DNA from 3 places in the Bacillus sp. AC266 genome. Region 1 is predicted to be linked to each of the others. Evidence: riboswitches for the same ligand, from Rfam matches in the RefSeq annotation. Region 1 holds a riboswitch; each other region holds the start of a gene.
What was found. Region 1 has a riboswitch for S-adenosylmethionine ahead of AC0IXC_RS25375 (cyclase family protein). Riboswitches for the same ligand answer to the same signal wherever they lie in the genome.
Positions count from the first base shown of each region.

Region 2: another riboswitch for S-adenosylmethionine. It lies ahead of AC0IXC_RS26940 (MetQ/NlpA family ABC transporter substrate-binding protein); the one in region 1 lies ahead of AC0IXC_RS25375 (cyclase family protein).
Region 3: another riboswitch for S-adenosylmethionine. It lies ahead of AC0IXC_RS10395 (methionine biosynthesis PLP-dependent protein); the one in region 1 lies ahead of AC0IXC_RS25375 (cyclase family protein).

Region 1 is NZ_CEEDEC010000008.1:75,532-83,323, forward strand. It holds gene AC0IXC_RS25360 (S-adenosylmethionine decarboxylase related protein) at 1-668, shown strand, start outside; gene AC0IXC_RS25365 (ATP-binding protein) at 812-2,038, shown strand; gene AC0IXC_RS25370 (hypothetical protein) at 2,268-2,651, shown strand; gene AC0IXC_RS25375 (cyclase family protein) at 2,677-3,309, opposite strand; SAM riboswitch class I at 3,395-3,507, opposite strand; gene AC0IXC_RS25380 (PRK06851 family protein) at 3,657-4,766, shown strand; gene AC0IXC_RS25385 (nucleotidyltransferase domain-containing protein) at 4,880-5,662, shown strand; gene AC0IXC_RS25390 (FAD-dependent oxidoreductase) at 5,761-7,287, opposite strand.
Region 2 is NZ_CEEDEC010000010.1:14,205-21,996, forward strand. It holds gene AC0IXC_RS26925 (SDR family oxidoreductase) at 1-466, shown strand, start outside; gene AC0IXC_RS26930 (methionine ABC transporter permease) at 515-1,183, opposite strand; gene AC0IXC_RS26935 (methionine ABC transporter ATP-binding protein) at 1,158-2,198, opposite strand; gene AC0IXC_RS26940 (MetQ/NlpA family ABC transporter substrate-binding protein) at 2,211-3,023, opposite strand; SAM riboswitch class I at 3,109-3,222, opposite strand; gene AC0IXC_RS26945 (NAD(P)-dependent alcohol dehydrogenase) at 3,303-4,211, opposite strand; gene AC0IXC_RS26950 (DUF6612 family protein) at 4,357-5,121, shown strand; gene AC0IXC_RS26955 (FAD-binding oxidoreductase) at 5,240-6,676, shown strand; gene AC0IXC_RS26960 (MFS transporter) at 6,673-7,206, shown strand; gene AC0IXC_RS26965 (DUF3981 domain-containing protein) at 7,285-7,792, shown strand, end outside.
Region 3 is NZ_CEEDEC010000002.1:555,485-563,276, forward strand. It holds gene glcK (glucokinase) at 1-122, shown strand, start outside; gene AC0IXC_RS10370 (DUF2759 domain-containing protein) at 203-373, opposite strand; gene AC0IXC_RS10375 (MBL fold metallo-hydrolase) at 544-1,173, shown strand; gene AC0IXC_RS10380 (class I SAM-dependent methyltransferase) at 1,183-2,295, shown strand; gene AC0IXC_RS10385 (ArsR/SmtB family transcription factor) at 2,446-2,736, opposite strand; gene metC (cystathionine beta-lyase) at 3,247-4,410, opposite strand; gene AC0IXC_RS10395 (methionine biosynthesis PLP-dependent protein) at 4,407-5,519, opposite strand; SAM riboswitch class I at 5,609-5,722, opposite strand; SAM riboswitch class I at 5,925-6,034, shown strand; gene AC0IXC_RS10400 (bifunctional homocysteine S-methyltransferase/methylenetetrahydrofolate reductase) at 6,105-7,792, shown strand, end outside.

The sequences.
Region 1 (7,792 bases):
ATAAAGAGCTTATAAAACCTCATACACTTTATGCATCGTGGGCAGTTGAGCGTTTTCTGGATGAAGCGATATGGAGTTATCCTATGTATATGAGTCATCATCGTCCACTTTACTTTTATGAGGATGTATATGCTTCAGAGTATAAAGTAAAGTTAGGTGAAAAAGAATTTTATGGTTGCTTAATGCCACATGAAGAAGTTTTAATTTTAGGGAAATCTTTTAATATGGAAGTGGGTTTTCTTTATCGGATCAATGAGTATACAACAAACTTAATTAGACAGAACTTAGATAAAGTGGAAGATTTATGGAATTGGAATCGTAAAGTATTTAATCCAGCAGAAGATGATATTATAGGAGAAGATTTAGTCGGTGTGTTGCTCGTTTATGAACATAATGAGACATACATGTATAATGTAATGAATAGTAGCCAAGTTTTTCAAAAATATAAAACAAATGCGACGTACTTCCAAGTAGGGTGTGGAATTTATGCTGGCTTATGTAGTTTACTGTTAGATACTTTTGGACAAGGCGCTTATTATGTAGAAGAATTATTATTAAATACTGAAAGTAAGTATGGGGAATATTTAAATTTATATATGAAGGATTTTGTAGTAGGACATAATAATTTTACAGATGGATTGCTAAATGATAGGGTAAGATGGATATAAATTGTAACTGAAAAGGAAGGAGCTGTATCTCCTTCCTTTTAGTATTAGAAGGTTACATGTTGCCCTGAAAGCAATTTCATAATTATAATTTAAAGAGATAACACTTGAAATGTTTTTTTGTATTGATCAAGAGGAGTTTTTATATGAACAAATACAAGAGCTTGATTTATGAAGAAAGAGAAGCTTTAAAAGTATTTATATTATTATTCTATATTATATTCTTTTTATATGACGTTATCTATTATTTTGTTTATCCCGCTATGAATATTAATGAAGCAAGGGTAGGGTGGCCAGAAGGTGGTATGGGAATAGGTGTATATATATTAGTAATATCTTTATTTACTATTTCAATATATCTTCAAAAACAAGGTTATGTATATTTTGTGAAATACTTATTTTTAATTGGGTATATGCTTATTGATCTTATTAATAACTTAATGATTTATTTACACAGTGATCGTGTTTTTGAAAATGGAAATATGGTTGAAATATTTTTAATTCTATTTGCACCCATTTTCGTGAACAGAAAATATTTTTATTTCGTTTCCTGTAGTGTAATTGGAAAATATGTATTTTTTACTTTGATATTACAAGATGTAAAAGTTGTGATTCCGCTTGTATTATGTATATTCTTTTTCATCATTTCGCATTCTTTATTAAAGAGATTTCAATCTTATGTAAGGACAGTTGTTGAGATGATGAACAGTATGAAAGAGACAGAAAATTTAGCGGTTATTGGGACTATGTCTACAACAATCGCTCATGAAATTCGAAATCCATTAACAGCTTTAAAAGGATTTACACAAATTCAAAAAGAAAGAAATCCTGAAGATACGATGAGCTATGAGATTATGCTGCAAGAAATTGAGAGAATTAATGGGTTTGTTAGTGAATTGATGTTATTAGGAAAACCGAAACCAACAAATTATGAATGGTGTAATATAGGGGAAATCCTTTTATATGTTGTACAGTTAATGGAAAGCTATGCAACTCAATATAAAGTGAAATTTAATTTGCAAGTAGATGGAAATTTACCCGTTATAAATGGTGATGATAAGCAATTAAAACAAGTGTTGTTAAACATCATCAAAAATGGAATTGAATCGATGCCAGGAGGCGGGAATATTCAGATTCTGGCATATGAAAAAGCTGGAGAGAACTTGTGTATTTCTGTTGAAGATCAAGGTCTTGGGATAGAAAATGAGAAAATAGAAAAGATCGGAAAAGCTTTTTATACAACAAAAGAGAATGGTACAGGTCTTGGATTAATGATTACATATAAAATTATTGAAGAACATCAAGGGAGTATCGCGATTGAAAGTAGTATGGGGATAGGAACGAAAGTGGAAATTTATTTACCAACAGTGTAGTGCATTAGACGAAATTACTTTTCAGAAAAGTGTTCTTGTTGTGTAAATATAAACATTTTATAAAATGTTTCAAGAAGGGTTTTTTTTATAAAAAACTTCGTTTATAATGGAGGAAAATATCGACATAGAGCTTTTAGCTCATGTAACGGTTCAGTAGTGTTATGAAAAGAAAAGAAGGGGTGCACGCGCATCCTTTTTTCTATGCGGATATGATGAAAGGGGTGGTATGATGGAATTAACATTAAATTCGACTGTATGTTTACACACGATTCAATTTCGAAAAGAGCAAAAGAACTATATTGTAAAAGATACGATTACAGGAGAGACATATGAAATGCCGCCACTTTGGATTGATGCACTAGCAATGATGCGTGACGGTTTTTTATTGGGAGAAATTGAGGAGAAATTAAAAGAAGAATATCCAGCAGAAGAAGTAAATATGGTAGCATTTACGAGGCAACTGTTAGAGCTAGAACTTGTCGAAATGGTAGATGGAGAAGAGATAGCTTGTACAAAGAAGAAAGATAAAGATTATTTAGCGTGGATACGCCCAAGGGTGGAGCAATTCTTTTTTAACTTAAATAAAAAATATAAAAGCAAAGGTCAAAAGTGATCTTTGCTTTTTTTGTAGACCATGTTTAAAAAATAACAGCGAATGCCCTTGCGAAAGCACCGTCACTATTTTTAATTTTTAAAGGTGCTGCTGAGAAAAAGAATCGTTTCGCTTTAATGGCATCTAAGTTTGTTAAGTTTTCAATTAAGTAAATATTATTTCCTAACAGTATGTGATGAATCGGTGATGTTTCTGTCGTTACCTCATCAGGAGAAATAAAATCTAAACCGACAGATTTTACTTTTAATTGAACTAGTTCTTCAGCTAATTCTTCGGAAAGATAAAACGCTTCTTTCTCATAAGCTTCGGTATTCCATTTATTAGATAGATTGGAATGGAAAATGACAATATCGCCTTCTTTTATTTCGACAGTATGTAATACTTCCTTAGGTAATTTTCGCTCTTGAACATGAGTCACATCGATAAGAACAGCTTCGCCTACAAATTGATTTAGGGGTAATTGATCAATAGTGGTTGCGCCTGAAATGAAATGAGCAGGCGCATCACAATGCGTACCAACATGAACGACAGAATGAAAATTCGTAACTTGATAACCTGTTTCTTCAACGCTTGTAATGGCTTCTAGTTGGATTTTTGGTGTTCCAGGAAATTGAGACATATTATTTTCAAACGTTTGTGATAGATCAATTACTTTCATTTTACATACCTCCAATATATTTTTTTCAAATAATAAAAAGCTCATCCTTCATAATCAAGAAAGATGAGCTTTACATACTAGTTGAGTTTTATCTTCCAAAATGCAATGCATTTTGCAGGAATTAGCACCTATTCAGTTTGCATAAACTGAGGTTGCTGGGCTTCAAAGGACCGGTCCCTCTGCCTCTCTTGATAAAGGTTTATTCGGTTTTAAATTCGGAATATTTGTGATATTTAAATTGTAATTCATTTCCTTTTTTCGTGCAATACAAATTAGGTGTTCACCCAAATAAAGTTGCTCGCATATTGTAGCTTATGTAAGTAGACTGTTGCGAAGGAGTGAGTGCAGTGACAGGGAATGTATTAAATTATTATGCTGGTGGCAATACAGCTAGAGGATTTCATAATTTATACGAAGAGAATTTAAAAGGGCTAGATAGGTTGTTTATTTTAAAGGGTGGTCCAGGAACGGGAAAATCTTCTTTAATTAAGGCAATAGGTCGTGAATGGGTTGAAAAAGGATATGATATTGAACTTTTGCATTGTTCTTCTGATAATAAGTCAGTTGATGGAGTGATTATTCCGAAATTAAAAGTAGGAATTGTTGATGGAACATCACCGCATGTTATTGAGCCGAAAATGCCAGGAGTTATTGAAGAGTATATAAATTTAGGAGTTGCTTGGGACTCAGATAAATTAAGAAAGCAGAAGTTAGAAATTGAACGGTTTGTATTAGAAGCGGGCAAGGCTTTCAAATCTGCTTACGGATGTTTTAAAGAGGCGTTAGTTATACATGATGAGTGGGAGAAAATATATATTAATAACATTGATTTTAATAAAGCAAATGAACTAACAGAACAGCTAATTCAGAAATTATTTGCAGATAAAAAGGGAAAACAATCGATTGTGAAACATCGTTTTTTAGGAGCTGCTACACCGAAAGGAGCAGTTGATTTTGTTCCTAATTTAACAGAAGGATTACCACATCGTTATTTTATAAAAGGACGCCCGGGTTCTGGAAAATCAACAATGCTTAAAAAGTTATCGAAGGCAGCAGAAGAAAAAGGTTTTGACGTTGAAGTATATCATTGCGGATTTGACCCGAATAGTCTTGATATGGTTATCGTAAGAGAATTAGGATTTGCAATTTTTGATAGTACCGCACCACATGAATATTTTCCAAGTCGCGAAGGTGATGAGATTATAGATATGTATACTCTTATTGTTAAACCAGGGACGGATGAGAAGTATGCTACAGAAATTCGTGACGTTTCCATTCAATATAAAGCAAAAATGAATGAGGCAATGTCTTTCTTAGCAAAAGCAAAATCAGTTCGTGATAAATTAGAACGAATTTATATTGCTGCTATGGATTTTTCAAAAGTGGATGCATATAAAGAGGAGATTCAAAATGAGTTTGAACGCATTGCGGCTACTGTAATGGAAAAGAAAAAATAGGTGCTTTATTGAGCTGTCAGAAATTTTCTGACAGCTGTTTTGGTATATAGTAAAATTAGTCGTATATTTGTCGAATTACCAGGGAAATAATCAAAAAATGGAGATGGTATGAAATGAGAGAGAAAATTGAATTAGAACTAGAACGAATTGAAAAAGAGAATGATGTGAAAATTTTATTTGCAGTGGAATCAGGGAGTCGTGCTTGGGGATTCCCATCGGAAGATAGCGATTATGATGTTAGGTTTGTTTATATACATCCAGTAGAATGGTATTTATCAATTCATGATAAGCGTGATGTAATCGAATATCCAATTAGTGATGATTTAGACATAAGTGGTTGGGATATTAAAAAGGCATTGCAACTGTTTGCAAAGTCAAATCCAGCGTTACTCGAATGGATTCGATCGCCGATTTTTTATTCGAAAAACTCGAACCTTCCAGAACAGCTTCAGCAAATGAGTGAAAAGGATTTTAATCCGAAATCAACGATATATCATTACTTACATATGGCTTCAAAAAACTATCGTGAATTTTTACAAGGTGAAAATGTAAAGTTGAAAAAGTACTTTTACGTATTACGTCCTATTTTAGCTTGTAAATGGTTAGAAGAGAAAGGGACATTGCCCCCAGTAGAATTTGACCGGTTAATTATGGAACTATCAGTCGAGCCTAGTGTATTAGATGAAATTGAAAAGTTGTTAATAAAGAAAAAAGCAGGTACGGAATTAGATGTTGGATTGAAAATTGAGGTGTTAAATCAATTTTTAGAAGAACAAATTGATTATTATGAGCAATACGTGAAAGGGATTGAAAAGGGATTAGGGATTGATATTGAGAGTTTGAATACATTATTTCGAAATATGTTGTTTGAAGTATATGAAAAAGAGCACAAGTGAGTTTGTGCTCTTTTTGTGTTTTAGGAATAAAGAAAACGGTGCTAGTTACGATTATTCTTACAAAAGGGAGTAAATGAAAACTCACGCTGAATCTGTAATTATTCGTTATCAACTCGCTTTAATGGTTGATCTGCTGGACCTTCCATAACATCCCCATCAATTGAAAAACGGGAACCGTGACAAGGGCAATCCCAAGTACAATCACCGCTATTCCATTCAACTTCACAGCCGAGGTGTGTGCAAGTTGTATCGACGATATGTAATTTTCCTTCTTTATCTTTATAAGCACCTGCTCGTTTACCGTTGACATGTACAACAGAACCCTCGCCAACTTCAAGATTTTCTGGCTTACGTAATGCGGTTTCAATTTTTCCTTCAATTAAGTGTTTAGCAACATCAATGTTCTGAGAGAGGAAAGTTTTTATATCCGGATTTGCATGAAAGCGTGATGGTGCAAACAGTTCTTTATATGGACTGTGGACTTTTAGAATGGAGTCCTTCAGTAAATGAGCTGCTGCAGTTCCAGTCGTCATTCCCCATTTACGATATCCAGTTGCCACAAATATATTTGGATTCCTTTCGTTAATATGTCCGATATAAGGAAGCTTATCTAGCGTGATTAAATCTTGCGCTGACCATCTATAAGGAATTTCATCTACTCCAAAAGTAGATTCAGCAAAGGAATATAGTGCATCATAATGAAGCATCGTATTAATTCCTTGGCCTGTTTTATGGCTCTCTCCGCCAATCAATATCAACTTTTCTCCATTGCTTGTCGTATAACGTATGGAGCGTTTTGGATCATCGATACTTAAATACATGCCCCCTGGATAATCCGTTTTTGCTTTTATTGCGAGGGCATAGGAGCGTTCTGCGTACATTCGCGTAAAGAAAAAGCTATTAGCATCATAAAAAGGAAAATGTGAACAAGAGACAATATATTTACAAGTGATGCGATGGTCACCCTTTGTAATAACTTGTGGATAATCTCCTTTTTCCACATCAATAGCTGTTGTTTGCTCATAAACCTTTCCGCCCATCTCCACAAACTTTTCTAAAAGTACTTTTAAATAAAGGAGGGGATGGAATTGCGCTTGATTTTTCATCACAAGTGCAGATTGTACGGGAATAGGAATCGACAGGGATTGAACATAGTCGCAAGGAATATTTAATTTTTGATAGGCTTCATATTCTTTCGTTAAATTTCGCAGGCCATTATTGGTAGTTGTATATAAATACGAATCTTCATTTGTGAAATTACAGTCGATTTTATATGTTTGTACAGTCTCGTTTATGAATTGTAGAGCTTTACTATTTGATTCGTAGTAAAGCCTGGCTTTTTCAACACCAAAATTGTTTATTAATTCATCATAAATAAGATCATGTTGAGCTGTTACTTTTGCGGTTGTATGCCCAGTTGTTCCATTTAAAACAGAACCAGAATCAATTAAAACGACTTTCATTCCTTCTTTAGCGAGTAAATAGGCGGTGGTAATGCCTGTAATACCAGCTCCGATAACAGCAACTTCTGTCTTTATATTTTCGGATAAATGAGGAAAAGTAGGAAATTGAGTAGATTCAATCCAATAGGATGATGGTAACTGCGGAAATGTGTCATCTGTCATTTTGAAAACCTCCAAATTAGAACAATTTTCCTTTTAATATTTCCATATTATATGGAATTCATGTATGTTGTTTTCGTAGCGTTCTATTTTTACTAAACGAAAGAAAAAATATTTTAATATAATTATTTTATTGGGGCAGTATGAAGAAGTAGGATTTATATAAAGATAAATTCAAGTGATTCCATTTGTTGATTACATAGAGAGTTCTTGAATAAGATAGAGTCTATGTTGTTTAAGTGGATATGTATATATAGCTGATAAAGCCTTATGAAATCTATGCTTTTTCTTTAGTGAAATAAAGTATAATTATAAAAATATAACCAACTTTTATTACTAGGTCATAAAAGTTGTTGACAATATAGAAATTCTATTGTTATGATTCATCATGTGGAAAGGTTGATAGAGAGTAAAGAGAGAAATGTTTTTCATTGATAATAAAAGCGAAAATTAAGTGACGATAGAGTGAGTATATTTTCCTTATGATAAATGCTTTTTGGATCACGTA
Region 2 (7,792 bases), on a different contig from region 1:
TGCAGCATATTCTACAAATAATGATTTCTCTAATTTGACTGCTGAAGAACTAGATAAGCACTACATGGTAAATGTTCGTGCGACTACATTGTTAAGTAGTCAATTTGCCCAAGGTTTTGATAAGAAATCTGGTGGTAGAATTGTGAATATGACGTCGGGACAATTTAAAGGACCTATGGCAGGAGAATTAGCGTATGCAACAACGAAGGGAGCAATTGACGCTCTTACTAGTACGTTGTCAGCGGAAGTGGCCCATTTAGGGATAACAGTGAATGCAATTAATCCAGGTCCAACTAGTACAGGATGGATGACTGAGGAGATAAAGCAAGGATTAAGACCGATGTTTCCTTTCGGCAGAATTGGTGAGCCAAAGGATGCAGCAAGACTTATTAAGTTTTTAGTGAGCGAAGAAGCCGAATGGATTACAGGGCAAGTTATTCATTCAGAAGGTGGATTTAAGAGATAATTTTATAATTAAAAAGAAGGTATCTCATTTCAATGAGATACCTTCTTTTTAATCTTTCTTCAATCTTCGTGCAACACCATTCCCTAAAGACTGTAATCCTTGAACGAGGATAATCAAAATAAAGACTGTTGCATACATTACTTCAGGTTCGTAGCGTAAATGTCCGAATCGATATGCTAAATCACCAAGGCCGCCAGCACCTACAAGTCCAGCCATTGCTGTTGCACCGATTAAGCCGATCGTTGCGATTGTTAATCCAAGTACGAGAGACGGGCGAGCTTCTTTAACCATAACGTGCCAAATGATTTTTAAAGTAGAGACTCCCATTGCTTGATATGCTTCAATGACACCGCGATCCACTTCTAATAAAGCAGTTTCCATTAAACGGGCAATGTAAGGGGCTGTGAAGACAACAAGTGGTACGATAACACCTTGCACGCCAATGGACGTTCCCATTAGAAACTTTGTAAAAGGTAAAATGAAGAATAATAGAATGATAAATGGAAGAGAACGAATGATATTAATAACTGTATTAAGAATAGGATAGATAATCTTATTTTCTCGCTGTCCACCAGGTCTCGTTAAAACAAGTGTGACGCCGAGTGGTAATGCAATAAGAATAGAGATAAGTAGTGAAATAGATGTCATTTGAAATGTTTGAATTGTTGCTTCCCATATTACGTTACCCCACTCATCCAAAAAGGACTTGTTTCCCATAATCTGTTCTACCTCCTTCTACGATGATCCCTTGTTCTTGTAAAAATGATAAGGCACGGTGTACTTCACTTTTTTCACCTTGCATATGAACGGTCAGTTTCCCATATGCCTCATGTTTTAACTGCGTAATATTGCCTGATAAAATATTCGGATATACGTGGAAACGTTTTGTAGCGATAGCTAACGCTGGTTCTCCTGAAGCGGTTCCTATAAATGAAAGTGTTACGATTTCCCCGGTGCTTTGTAGTTCTTTCTGTACATCTTCTGGAATTTTAGCTGCAAACGCGCTATTTACAAATTTCTTCGTTGTTACATGTTGTGGGTTTGTGAAAATATCTTTTACGGTTCCACTTTCGACTACCGCCCCATGTTCCATTACAGCAACTTGGTCACAAATACGCTGGATGACATTCATTTCGTGTGTAATTAGCAAAATCGTAATTCCGATTTCTTCGTTGATCTTTAATAATAAATCAAGAATAGAATCGGTCGTTTCCGGATCTAATGCGCTCGTTGCTTCATCACTTAATAAAACTTCAGGCTCATGAGATAGTGCGCGAGCGATCGCTACACGTTGTTTTTGACCACCAGATAATTCACCTGGATAGGCATCTTTTTTATTAAAGAGATCAACAATGCGTAAATACTTTTCTACCCTTTTTTCAATTTCATTTTTGGGAAGACCAGATAGACGTAAGGGTAGTGCGATATTTTCATAAACGGTAACGGTTTTAAGTAAATTGAATCCTTGAAAAATCATGCCGATCTTTTTTCTCGCCTTTGCGAGTTCTTTTGTCGATAAGGTTGTTAACTCTTGTTCATTTACAATGATATCTCCTGTCGTTGGTTTTTCTAATAAATTTACACAACGGATTAATGTACTTTTACCAGCGCCACTATATCCGATGATTCCAAATACTTCGCCCTTTTTTACTTTAAGGGAAGTTGATTTAAGAGCCTCAACATTCCCTTTTTTTGTTGTAAATACTTTGGAGACATTTTTTAATTCAATCATTATAGTCAGCTCCTACCAAGACGGTAAAACAGAACCATCGAATTTTTTCTCAATGAAATCTTTTACTTCTTTAGATTGATAAGCTTTCTTTAATTTATTAACAACAGCATCATCTTTATTTTCAGTACGAACAACGACCCAATTCACATATGGTGAATCTTTTCCTTCGCGGAAAATAGAATCTTTCGCTGGGCTTAATTTTGCACCTAATGCAAAGTTTGTATTAATTGCAGCTGCCTTTACTTCACTTAGTTGTGTTGGTAATTGAGATGCCTCTAATTCAACAATCTTTAAATTTTTCGGGTTTTCAATTACATCTTTTGCAGTCGCTTTTTCTGTAGCTTTTGGATCAACCTTTAAAACACCTGCTTTTTCAAATAGCTTTAAAGCACGAAGCTCATTTGTTGGATCATTTGGGACAGCGATTGCATCGCCCTCTTTTAATTCTTTTACATCTTTTAAGCTTTTAGAATATACACCCATAGGGAATGTTACTGTGGAAAATACTTCAGTTAATTTCATGTTGCGTTCAGCTTTAAATACGTCTAAATAAGATTTAGTTTGATAGCTATTTACATCGAGGCTTTTTTCATCTAAAGATACGTTTGGTGCTACATAATCATTAAATACCTTTACATCAATTTCGAGACCATCTTTTGCTGCCACTTCTTTTACCTTTTCAAAAATTTGTTCATGTGGTCCGCCTGTTACACCGACAGTAATCTTTTTCTCATCTAATGCTTTTACCTCTTTATCAGAATTAGCACCACACGCACCTAACAATAATACAGCTCCGCTTACAATACTTAATAATACCTTTTTCATCTATAATTCCCCCTTAATATACGTTCCAAAATAAAAAGCACCTCTCAAAAATAAGAGAGGTGCCGAATAGACGAAATAGGTTCCTCTCTTATCTTCCAAAACGAAAATCGTTCTGCAGGAATTAGCACCTTAGCTTATACGTTCTAAGCTCGGTTGCCGGGCATCATCGGGCCAGTCCCTCCGCCACTCTTGATAAGAGTATGTGTATGTAGTTTTTAAATATGGTACTAATAGTAAATCTTACAAAAAGAATTGTCAATATTATTTTCTGAATATATTTTATTTTAAGGTAATCGAAACGTTCCCTTTTTTATGTCCCTTTTCCACATACATATGAGCTTCAGCAATTTCTTCTAATCGGTAAGTTCTATCAATAACGGGCTTTAGTTTTTCCGTTTCGACTAGTTTTTTTAATAGAATCATATCCTCTTTACTTACCTTGGCCATCATTCCATTAACAGATACATATTTTCCATTGGGTGTTAATGTATTTGTACAAAGGGATTTTTTATACTTCCCAACTGCATCAAATATAATATCGTAGCATTTGCCTTGCTTAGTAAAATCTTCTTTCGTATAATCAATTACTTTATCAGCTCCTAAAGATTGCACGAGTTCAAAATTTGAATTACTACAAACAGCCGTAACGGTCGCGCCGAAATATTTAGCAAGTTGTACAGCAGCTGTTCCTACTGATCCGGAGGCACCATATATGAGCACTTGTTGCCCTTTTTTTATACGGCCCTTTCTCAGGAAATGTAATGCTGAAGTTCCACCAAAAGGAATAACTGCCGCTTCTTCATACGTCACATTGGTAGGTTTTAATGTTATTAATCCACTTTCATGTACGCATGTGTACTCGGCATAACCACCGAGGTTTAGTTCTGTTAATGCAAAAATTGGATCACCTTTTTTAAATTGAGTTACATCTGTTCCTACTTCTTCGATTTCACCGGATAACTCTACGCCGAGTACAGGTTTTCTCGGTTTTCTGAAACCTAATATGATCCGCATAGGAATCCAAAATAAGAGGGGGCTATTAAAGCCGCGTATTCTACAATCTCCAGTCGTTACACTTGTTGCGTGAATTTTAATTAATACTTCGTTCTTCTTAGGTGTAGGTTTCTCTATATTTTGAAGCTGAAGAACGTTAGGTGGTCCATACTGTGTGCAAATAATCGCCTTCATAATGACCTCCTGAAATGAGTTGTTGTTATTTACATCATATTTAAAACCTTCATTAAACATGTCGCTATATAGCGAATAAAGATTAAAAATTATATAGATTTCGTAGGAAAAGAGGTGATATTATTTTGAGAAAGGGGGCGACATTATGAAAAAAACTATTTTTATTTCAAGTTTAGTGCTTGCAATCAGTCTGGGGGTAGGGTGTAGCAATGAGAAAACAACAAAGACTGATGAACCGAAAAAAGAAGCCATGCAAAAAGAAAAGGAATTAGCAGCGAAGGATGTTTTCAAGAAAACGAACGAAGCTTTTAAAAATGAAGAAAATGTAACGATGACATATGATGTAGGGATAAAAGCTGAGGGAACAGAGATGGATATATTAAAGGCTAAGATGCAATTAGAGCCAAAGACAAAGAATTCTCGTTCTGAAATGAATATTTCTGGTACAGATGTTGTAGTGTATACAGTGGATGGTAAAGTTGCTGGTGAGGTGAAAAACCCTAATACAGGAGAAGTTATAACCGTACCAGAGGAGCAATTAAACGCTGGTGGAATGAAAGCGACTCAAGATATTATAGATAAGTTAGAAGTACCAGCAGTAGTTTTAGATAAAATGAAGATGGAGAAAAGCGGAGATAAATATAAACTGAAATTTACATTAAAAGGGCAAGAAACAGAAAGTATGTTAACTAGCATGGATGAAACGCAGAAGAAAATGCTACAAGCACAAAACGCAAAGATAGAAGAAGTGGATGCAGAATATATCATTACAAAAGATTTTAAATATGAATCAGCGAAGATAGATATGATTATGAGTAGTAATGGTAAGGATAAGGCACACATTATTACGAATGCAAAATATACATCGTACGAAAAGTTTGAGCCAATACAGCTGCCAGCAGCAAAGTAACAGTCTTGATGAGGGAGGGACCTAAAATAAAGGGTCTCTCTCTTTTTTGTTAATACCTTCTTCGTAGGAAAGTAGGTACAATATGAAGAGGAAGAACGTTAGAAGAGGAGAGTGCCATTTGAAAAAAAGAAAGATAGCAGTTGTTATTGTAGCGTATACAGTGTTGCTCGCGACATCTGTATATACATACAAAGGGCAACTGGATCATCCTATTATGAGTGATGTAGGGAAGTTGCTTCCAACGAAAATTAAACGTGTTGAAAATGCTGAGGATGAACGTTCATTAAAACAGTTAGTGCAAGATGCAAATGTTTCTGGAGAGAAGATTTCTATTGCAGGTATGCAACATAGCCAAGGCGGACAGACGTATTATCCGAACGGTACGATGCTTGATATGAAAGGATATAATGAAATATTAGAATTCGATCCGGAGAAGAAGAGGATTAGGGTGCAAAGCGGTGTCACATGGAATGACATTCAAAAGAAAATCAATCCATATGGTCTTGCAGTTCAAGTGATGCAATCTCAAAATATTTTTACTGTTGGTGGTTCATTAAGTGTAAATGTACATGGGCGTGATATTCGTCATGAAGCATTGATTGATACAGTAGAGTCGTTCAGATTGTTAATGGCAGATGGTACGGTGCGTAATGTAAATAGAGAAGAAAATGCGGACTTGTTTCCATATGTAATTGGGGGATATGGATTATTTGGTGTGATTTTAGATGTGACGCTACAGTTAACAAACGATGAATTGTATGAAACGCATACGAAAGTACTAGATTATAAAGAATACTCTTCATACTTTAAGAATAAAGTGCGAAGGGATGAGAATATACGTATGCATTTAGCACGTATTTCTGTTGCCCCAAATTCATTTTTAAAAGAAATGTATGTAACAGATTATGTACTGGCAGAAGATCAACAGAAGCTGGGAGAGTACAGCAAATTAAAAGAAGAAAATATTATAGCTGCACCGAAATTTTTACTTGGGTTATCACGTTATAGTGACTGGGGAAAGGGCGCATTTTGGGATATACAAAGAAGTTATTTTGAACGTACAGATGGTAAGTACGAAACTCGAAATAACGTAATGAGATCTGATAGTGCTTTTATGGAATACGATAATCCAAACTTGACCGAAGTTTTACAAGAGTACTTTGTACCGATAGATGGTTTTGCAGCGTATATAGATGATTTGCGAAGCGTTTTAAATGAAGAGGAATTAAACCTTCTTAACATTACAATCCGCTATGTAGAAAAGAATGAGAATGCGGTGCTATCTTATGCGAAAGATGATATGTTTGCGCTTGTGCTTCTAATTAATCAAGGGCGTTCTGAAGATGAAATAAAGAAAACAAAAGTGGTCATTCAAAAGATGATTGATGTTACGTTAAAGCATAATGGAAGTTATTATTTACCGTATTATTCTTATCCGGAAAAGGAGCAACTAAAGAAAGCGTATCCTCGCATAGAAGAATTCCTTCAGAAGAAAAAGGAAGTAGACCCAGAGGAAAGGTTTGTGAATTTATTTTATAAGGAGTATAGCAAATGACATATAGAAGATTTGTAGCCTCACAAAGCATTATTATGATGGCAGGTAGTATGGTATTTCCTTTTTATATACTATTGCTTCGAAATGTAGGAAATAGTTTCTCGCAATTTGGCTGGGCGTACGGCTTATTTGCCTTAACTTCAGCTCTAGTATATCCGTTAGTTGGAAGAATCTCTGATAGGGTAGGTGATAGAAAGTTATTAATTATATACGCATGGTCCATGGCTATATTAATGCTTTTTTTCCCTATTGCAACAGAAGTTTGGCATGTATACATTCTCCAAATTTTAATGGGTATTTTAGGTGCTGTGCAGCGTAATACGGAGAAGACATCGTTAGCACGAAAGGTAGAACAGAAAAAAGCTGGTTATGAGATTGGAAAATATCATGTGTGGACATCGGTTGGAGGAGCAGTAGCAGTTATTGCAACGGGATATTTAGTAGATTTCTTTACGATTGGCACCATTTTTTATATAGCATCTATTTTATATGCAGTGAGTGGAATTGTATTAAGTAGCAAAAAAATATAATCATACCCATTTTTACCTGATTACCCTTTATTTGTTATACTTATGGAGAAGACAAAAGAAAAGGGGACATTGCCTTTGATGAAATTTATAGTTTTAGCTATTCTCACTTTGTTTTTGATTCCATGGACTAGAAGCGGTAATAAAATTCGCGCGGTGGATAAAGGAGGAAATGAGAAAGTTGTAAAGGGTAAGAAATCATCTATTTTAGTTATTCCTGTTTTATTTTGGATAGGTATTGCAATCTATGAATATTTCTGGCTAATTGATGATCGAGCAGATTCTATTCTTACTCATTATTCTGTTGCAGTAGCGATTTTAATTGGGCTTGTTTTATTCTCACAAGAGCAGGTAGGGAAATTAGAAGGTACGTTAAAGGGACTTCTAATGTTTGTCTTACTCGCAAGTTACGGCTATTTTGGTTATTTGCACGATATAGTAATCACGCAAAAAAAATATGATTCTGTTGTGAAGATCGAGAAAGATATTTCAGAGCCATTTACTGAAAATGATCAGCCGTTTACAGTGCCGCCAAAGACAGCGGAGAATAAGATGAAAAAAGTATTTGGGGATATTCCGAAAGTAGCTT
Region 3 (7,792 bases), on a different contig from region 1:
ATGCTTTCTCTCGTGCTGTAAAGAGCACAAAGTTAGCAATTGCAATACTTGGTAATGATGCAGGTGTAATTGGAGGAGCGTGGCTTGTAAAAAAGCACAAATACGAGGCGAAGATGATATAAGTTGTGAATAATGAAAAGAGGAAGGGGCCCCCTTCCTCTTTTTATGCAAGATCTTGTTGGAGAATAAAAATGTAAATGTATTAAGCTGGTGGGTACCCATTATATAGAACAGTCATGATTGTAAACCATCCGAAAACAAGTACGGTTGCAATAGCGAAGCCGCCCGCGAATAAGTTTTTTTCGCGAAGTGTTCTAAGCGTAGCAAATACAGCTAACAGAGTGACTAGCGTAAAAATAATAACAAGGCCCATACAATATCCTCCTCTGTCTACTCATTCCTTAGAATGAGTTTTTAGAATATTTACTCTTTTATATTGTACATGTTTTAAAAATGATTGTCGAGATAACACGCCTTCTTTTCCTAAGAGAAAGAAATGTTGTATCATTAAAAGTAAATTAAATAACTGGAGGAGATTTTCATATGAAATGGATACAAATGCCTTTAGGCCCATTACAAACAAATGCTTATATTTTAACGAATGATCAAAATGAGTGTATTATTTTTGATCCTGGTCATGAAGGAGAGAAACTTGTTACATATTTACAGGAAGCACAGTTAAAGCCACTTGCGGTTTTATTAACACATGCTCATTTCGATCATATTGGTGCTGTTGATGCCGTGAGAGACGCTTTTCATATTCCGGTATACGTACATAAAGAAGAAGCGAATTGGTTAGGCGATGCAACTGTGAATGGCTCGCAAATTTTTATGATGAACCGCAGTATTACAGCAAAACCAGCAGATCATATTATTGACGAAGAGGGTACATTAACAATCAGTTCTTTTAGTTTTGAAATTTTTGAGACACCAGGACATTCTCCAGGAAGTATCTCTTATTATAGTAAAGAAGCGAATGCTGTATTTTCTGGAGATGTATTGTTCCAAATGAGTATTGGAAGAACGGATTTACCTGGTGGAAGTTTTGCTGAATTAATTGGAAGTATTGAAGAGAAATTATTTGTATTACCAGATGAAACAGCAGTGCTATGTGGACACGGTCCAGAAACAAGTATTGGATTTGAAAAAGAAAATAATCCATTTTTACAATAAGGAGTCATTATGGGGATGGAGCTCAATTTAAGAGAATGGATGGGAAAAGAAAAGGATCATTCGATTTCATATAGTACGTATATGAACCTCGTATTATATGCAGAGGAACATGGGTATTATATGAGAGAACGTGAAAAAATTGGAAGACAGGGAGATTTTTTTACGAGTAGCAATGTATCTTCTGTATTTGCGAAGACTTTTGCTAAGTTTTTTATTCGGCTTGTTGAAAAGGGAGAAGTTTTTCCAAATATTTGTGAGATTGGTGGGGGAACAGGAAAGTTTGCCTATGATGTTTTACAAGAATGGAAACAATTATCTCCGGAAACCTTTATCAATTTAAACTATTCAATTATTGAAGTGAGCCCTTTTCATAGAAGGCTACAACAGGAGAGGCTTTGCTTATTTGATAATGTGTCGTATTATACATCTTATATTGAAATGGGAGAGTCTTTCGAAGGAATTATTTTTTCGAATGAATTATTTGATGCGTTTCCTGTTGAGATAGTTGAGAAAAGAAATGGAATTTTGTATGAAGTACGTATCACGTATACAGATGAGGGAAACCTTACAGAAGTATTTAGACCGATAGAGAAAAGAGTCGGTCGTTACTTATTGAAATATAACATTCATATTGCTGAGGGACAGCGCTTTGAAGTGCCTATTGCAATGGAAGAGTATATAGAAGAGATTGCGAAATGGTTTCAGAAAGGTATATGTATTACAGTTGATTATGGATATACAAAAGAAGAATGGATGCATCCTGCACATCGTGAAGGAAGTTTAAGAGGATATTATAAGCACAAGCTAATTCGTAATCCTCTTGCATATCCAGGAGAAATGGACCTTACTACACATGTTCATTGGGATGAGTTGAAGATGAATTTTGAGCTGCAAGGAATTAATACGATATGGCATAGGAAGCAATCAGAGTTTTTGTTAGCAGCAGGAATATTAGATCAGCTTGCTAGCCATCAAGATACCAACCCTTTTTCTGAAACTCAAAAACTAAATAGAGCTATTCGCTCTATGATTTTGAACGGAGGATTAGGTAATGCTTTCGATGTTGTTATACACACAAAAGATATGAAGAATTTACTTTTGAATCAATATTTAACGATATGAAAAAAACAAGACACAGTATTTTCTGTGTCTTGTTTTTTAATACGACTTTTAATTATGTAGCATTATATATTTTCTCTCATGATATATATTTATATTAAAGATATGAGATGAAAAATATAGAATACACTCTTTTTCTCTGTCTATAGGTCCCTAACCTAATAATACGCGAACGAGTTGAATAATTGTTTCGTTTTCTACTTTGTAGTAAATTTCCAATCCTTTTCTTTCACTAGAAACGATTTTAGCACTTTTTAACTTTGCTAAATGCTGTGAAATTGTAGATTGTGGCATGTTTAAGCCTGTGTACATTGTAGAAACGTTGCTTGGGCCACGTTCAATTAATCCCTTTACAATACATAAGCGAACAGGATGAGCAAGCACTTTCAATAATTCTGCATTGCTTTCATATAGTTCTATTTCTTTTTGAAAGGTTTCTAACATGTTCTTTTCCACCTCCGTGTGAGCTGTTATACCATACTATACATACCAAAAAATCAAAGAAAAGAAAACAGTTGTTGCAGAAAAAAAGTCCTAAAGTAAAGAAATTGTAAGAAAAGAGACCCTGATGTAAATAAAATAGATAAATTTGCACAGTTTTGTAAAATGACATTTTTGAGTGGAAATTTTGATGCGTTTCAAAAATTGAAAGATATAGATATATTCGTAACACAATTTTATCATGATTTTCTTATTCTTTCAAATGAATATACAAAATTTTTAAAATAATATGACAAAGGAATTATAATGTTATATATAGAATATATAACAGGTTAAAAGAAAAGAAGCTGATTATGATCAGCTTCATTATGATGATAATGAAATGTTTGGATGTAACTGATACATCTTAGAATAATCAAGTCATCAGTCATTTATTCTAGAGTTCATCTTTTTAAACAACTATTTTATTTCTTGAAGAGTTTTATTATTCGTACACAGCTTCGTTTCTTCCCTTTATGCATTTACAGGTTCTTCTACATAAGAAAGGGCATTTTCAAAATCGGATATTAAATCGTCAACATTTTCAAGGCCAACGGATAACCGAAGTAATGAATTAGAAATACCTCTTTCATCACGAGCTTCTTGCGACAATGCTGCATGTGACATTTTAGCTGGGTAGGAAAGAATCGATTCGACAGCACCTAAACTAACTGCGAAGACAGGTAATTTTACTTTTGATAAAAATTGGCGGAGTGCGTCTTCTGATTGTAAAGTGAAAGATAGGACAGCTCCGGCTGATGTAGCTTGAGATTGTTGAATGTCAAATCCAAGATGTGTTTGTAAGCCAGGATAATAGACATTTTGAACTTTAGTGTGCTCTTGTAAAAAATTTGCGATTTTGTTGGCACCTGCAGCTGAATGTTCGAGACGTACATGCAATGTTTTAATGCCGCGAAGCACGAGAGAACAATCTTGCGGTCCTAAAATAGCACCAAAAGCGTTTTGTAGAAAGCCGAGCTTTTGAGCGAGTTCTTCATCTTTTACGACAGCTAATCCGGCGGTGACATCGCTATGACCAGCAATAAACTTTGTAGCGCTATGAAGAACGACATCAGCGCCAAGATCAAGCGGTTTTTGAAATAGTGGTGTCAAAAATGTATTATCAACAAAAGTAAGAGCACCAATAGATTTTGCAAGATTAGAAACAGCACGAATATCTGTCACTTTTAAAAGTGGGTTAGAAGGTGTTTCTACATAAAAGAGCTTCGTATTTGGTTTAATGTTTTCTTTTACTTCTTCCACATTGGTCATATCAACAAATGTATGTGAAACACCATAACGGGAGAGAACTTCAGTAACAATTCGATAAGTACCTCCATATACATCTTCTGAAATAAGAACATGGTCACCTTGTGAAAGAAGGAGAAATGCAGTAGAAATGGCTGCAATGCCTGATGCAAAGGCAAATCCTTTTGTCCCGCCTTCTAATAAAGCAATGATATCTTCAAGAGCTTCACGTGTTGGATTTCCAGATCTACTATAGTCATACTTTCCGAAAGCATCTACATCAAACTGATGGAATGTTGATGTGTTATAGATGGGAACGTTAACAGCTCCTGTGTGTGAGTCATGCTTGTATTGATTATGCAGTAAAAGCGTATCTATGGAATAACTCATATTCTTACACCTTCTTTTACAAGTTTAATTGCTTGCTTTAAGTCTCGAATTAAGTCGTTGCTATTTTCGATGCCGACTGAAAAACGGAGAAGGCGATTACACACACCACGTGCTGTTCGAACATCTTCTGGAATATCGGCATGAGTTTGCGTTGCTGGATAAGTCATTAAACTTTCGACACCGCCAAGACTTTCAGCAAATGTAATTAAGGATAAAGATTGTAAGAAAGGATTAATCCAAGTTTCATCTTGAAGGCGAAATGAAATCATACCACCTCTTCCTGGATAAAATACATCTGTCACACCATCTTCATCATTTAAATAAGCAACAATTGCATGAGCGTTTTCTTCATGCTGTTTCATGCGAAGTGCTAAAGTCTTCATGCCTCGAATTAATAGCCATGAATCAAACGGGCTTAAGACAGCACCAGAGGCATTATGATAATGAGCAAGCTCCTCGCAAAGAGATTTCCCTTTCGCAACGACAAGTCCGCTTAGTACATCGTTATGACCGCCTAAATATTTAGTTGCGCTATGAAGGACGATGTTTGCACCTTCTGTTAATGGTTGCTGTATATAAGGCGTATAGAACGTGTTATCTACAATAAGAAGTAGTCCGTGCCTTTTCGCTACACTTGCTACACTTACGATATCAGTTACTTGCATTAATGGATTAGTCGGTGTTTCTATGAAAATAGCCTTCGTTTGAGATGTGATTGCTTGCTCAATTTGTTTAATAGATTGTGTATCTACGTATCTACATCGAATATTCCACTTGTCTTCATGTTCGGAAAATAGACGATATGTTCCCCCGTATAAGTCTTCAGATACGATAAGCTCATCTCCGGAACGGAATAGTGAAAGGACAAGGAGAACAGCCGCCATTCCTGAACTACAGGCATACCCTTGCTCACCGCTTTCTAAGTCTGCAATTGCCTGTTCTAAAAGGCCGCGAGTTGGATTTCCAGTTCTTGAATAGTCAAATCCAGTAGATTTACCAATTCCTTCGTGACGATAAGCAGTTGAGAAATAAACAGGTGGATTAACCGTTCCTGTTGTAGCTTCGCTACGGTTCCCGATTTGTGCTAGTTTTGTTTCGATTGTTGACATGTGAAAATTCCCCCTTTTTAAAGTGAACGACTAAGTGAAAATAAAAAAAGCCTTCTAAGAAGAAGGCTTTCGGATTGAATAGAGTCTTCTTCTCATCTGTCAAATCTTTCACAATTTGCTGGAATTAGCACCTTATTAACGAATGAATGTTAATGGTTGCTGAGGCGTCAAAGGGCCAGTCCCTCTACCTCTCTAGATAAGAATGTTCGTATGAAATTTTATTATGGTTTTAACTTTACAACAAAAGATAATTGAATTGCAACTTTATTTTAAATAATTTTTATTTTTCCGCAAGTGTCATTGACTTTTATTTTAGTGCGTGCTAAATTTATAAAAAATTAACAAACATTGTTAAAATGGGAACGTATTTCCTTTTAGCTACATAAATAAAATAATAAAGACAAACTCTTATTGAGAGCGGTGGAGGGAAAGGCCCTGTGAAACCCGGCAACCTTCAAACTAAATGTTTGAAACGGTGCTAAAACCTGCAAAACGTGTGTTTTGCATAATAAGAGGAGGAACAATTATGTCCCCCTCTTCAAAGTGAAGAGGGGGTTTTTATATTGATAGAAATGAGGGAGATTCGTGAAATTACTAGATTTATTATCAAAAGGAATTGTAATAGGTGATGGTGCGGTTGGAACGTTATTACATTCGCATGGTTTACAAAGTAGTTTTGAAGAATTGAATTTGTCTGACCCGGACTTAATTATATCGATCCATAAACAATATGTAGCTGCTGGAGCGGATGTTATTCAAACGAATACGTATGGTGCGAATGAAGCGAAACTCCGCATGTATGGTCTAGAAAATCAAGTTGTCCAAATTAATAAAGCGGCAGTGAATATTGCGAAAGCATCAGTAACAGATCGGAATGCAATTTTAGGGACAATTGGAGGTATGAAACATATTGGTGCTGTTACAACGACTGATATAGAGCGAGAATTTATGTTACTTGAGCAGGCAGGTGCTTTACTAGAAGAACAGGTTGATGGATTACTATTAGAAACTTTTTATGATGAATTTGAATTATTGCATGCGGTTAAAGTATTGCGTAAACAAACGAATATTCCGATTGTTGCTCAGTTAGCGTTACATGAGGCAGGTACGACTCAAAATGGGAATGATGTCAATGAAATATTAAAACAGCTTTTAGATTACGGTGCCAATGTTGTTGGATTGAACTGTCAACTAGGCCCGCTTCACATGACGGAAGCTTTCAAAATGATATCGATTCCTCAAAATGGCTATTTATCAGCATATCCGAATGCAGGTCTCCCGAATTATGTGGAAGGGCGTTACGTATATGAGGGAAGTCCAGCGTATTTTGAAGAAATGACACCGAAATTTATTGAACAAGGTATTCGTTTATTAGGTGGTTGTTGTGGTACTACCCCGGAACATATTGAAGGAATGAAACGTGCTATTGCAAATGTTGCACCTGTAATAGCAAAGGAGACGATTCAAAGGCCTAAAGTGGTCCATACACATGAGAAGCGTTCGAGAGCTCATGTTACTCTAGCAGAAAAGGCAAAGAAACAAACGACAGTTGTAGTGGAATTAGATCCACCGAAAACGTTAGACACGCAGCGTTTTTTTGAAGGGGCAAGAGCACTGAAAAGGGCTGGAGCGGATGCTATTACTCTAGCAGATAATTCATTAGCATCTCCTCGTGTTTCGAATATGGCTATGGGTGCATTATTAACGAAGCATGATATTCCAGTATTGACGCATTTAACGTGTAGAGACCATAACGTCATTGGACTACAGTCTCACTTACTTGGATTATCAGCATTAGGTATGGAGGAAGTGCTAGCTTTAACTGGTGATCCAGCGCGCGTTGGTGATTTCCCAGGTGCAACTTCTGTATATGATTTGTCATCGATAGAGCTCATTAAAATGATTAAAGAGATGAACGACGGACGCTCTATTTTAGGGAAATCAATTGGTCCGGCAACAAGATTTTCTGTTGGAGGTGCATTCAATCCTCATGTAAGGCATTTAAAAGCAGCGGTCAAGCGAATGGAACGAAAAATTGATGCTGGTGCTGAATATTTCTTAACGCAGCCGATATATGATGTTGCCTTAATAGAAGAAGTATATGAAGCGACAAAGCATTTGGAACAACCTATCTTTATTGGAATTATGCCGTTAGTAAGTAAGCGGAACGCAGATTTTCTTCATTTTGAAGTGCCGGGTATTACTCTCCCTGAAGAGATAAGACAAAGAATGGATGGACATGAAACGAAAGATGCAGCCATAGAGGAAGGGAT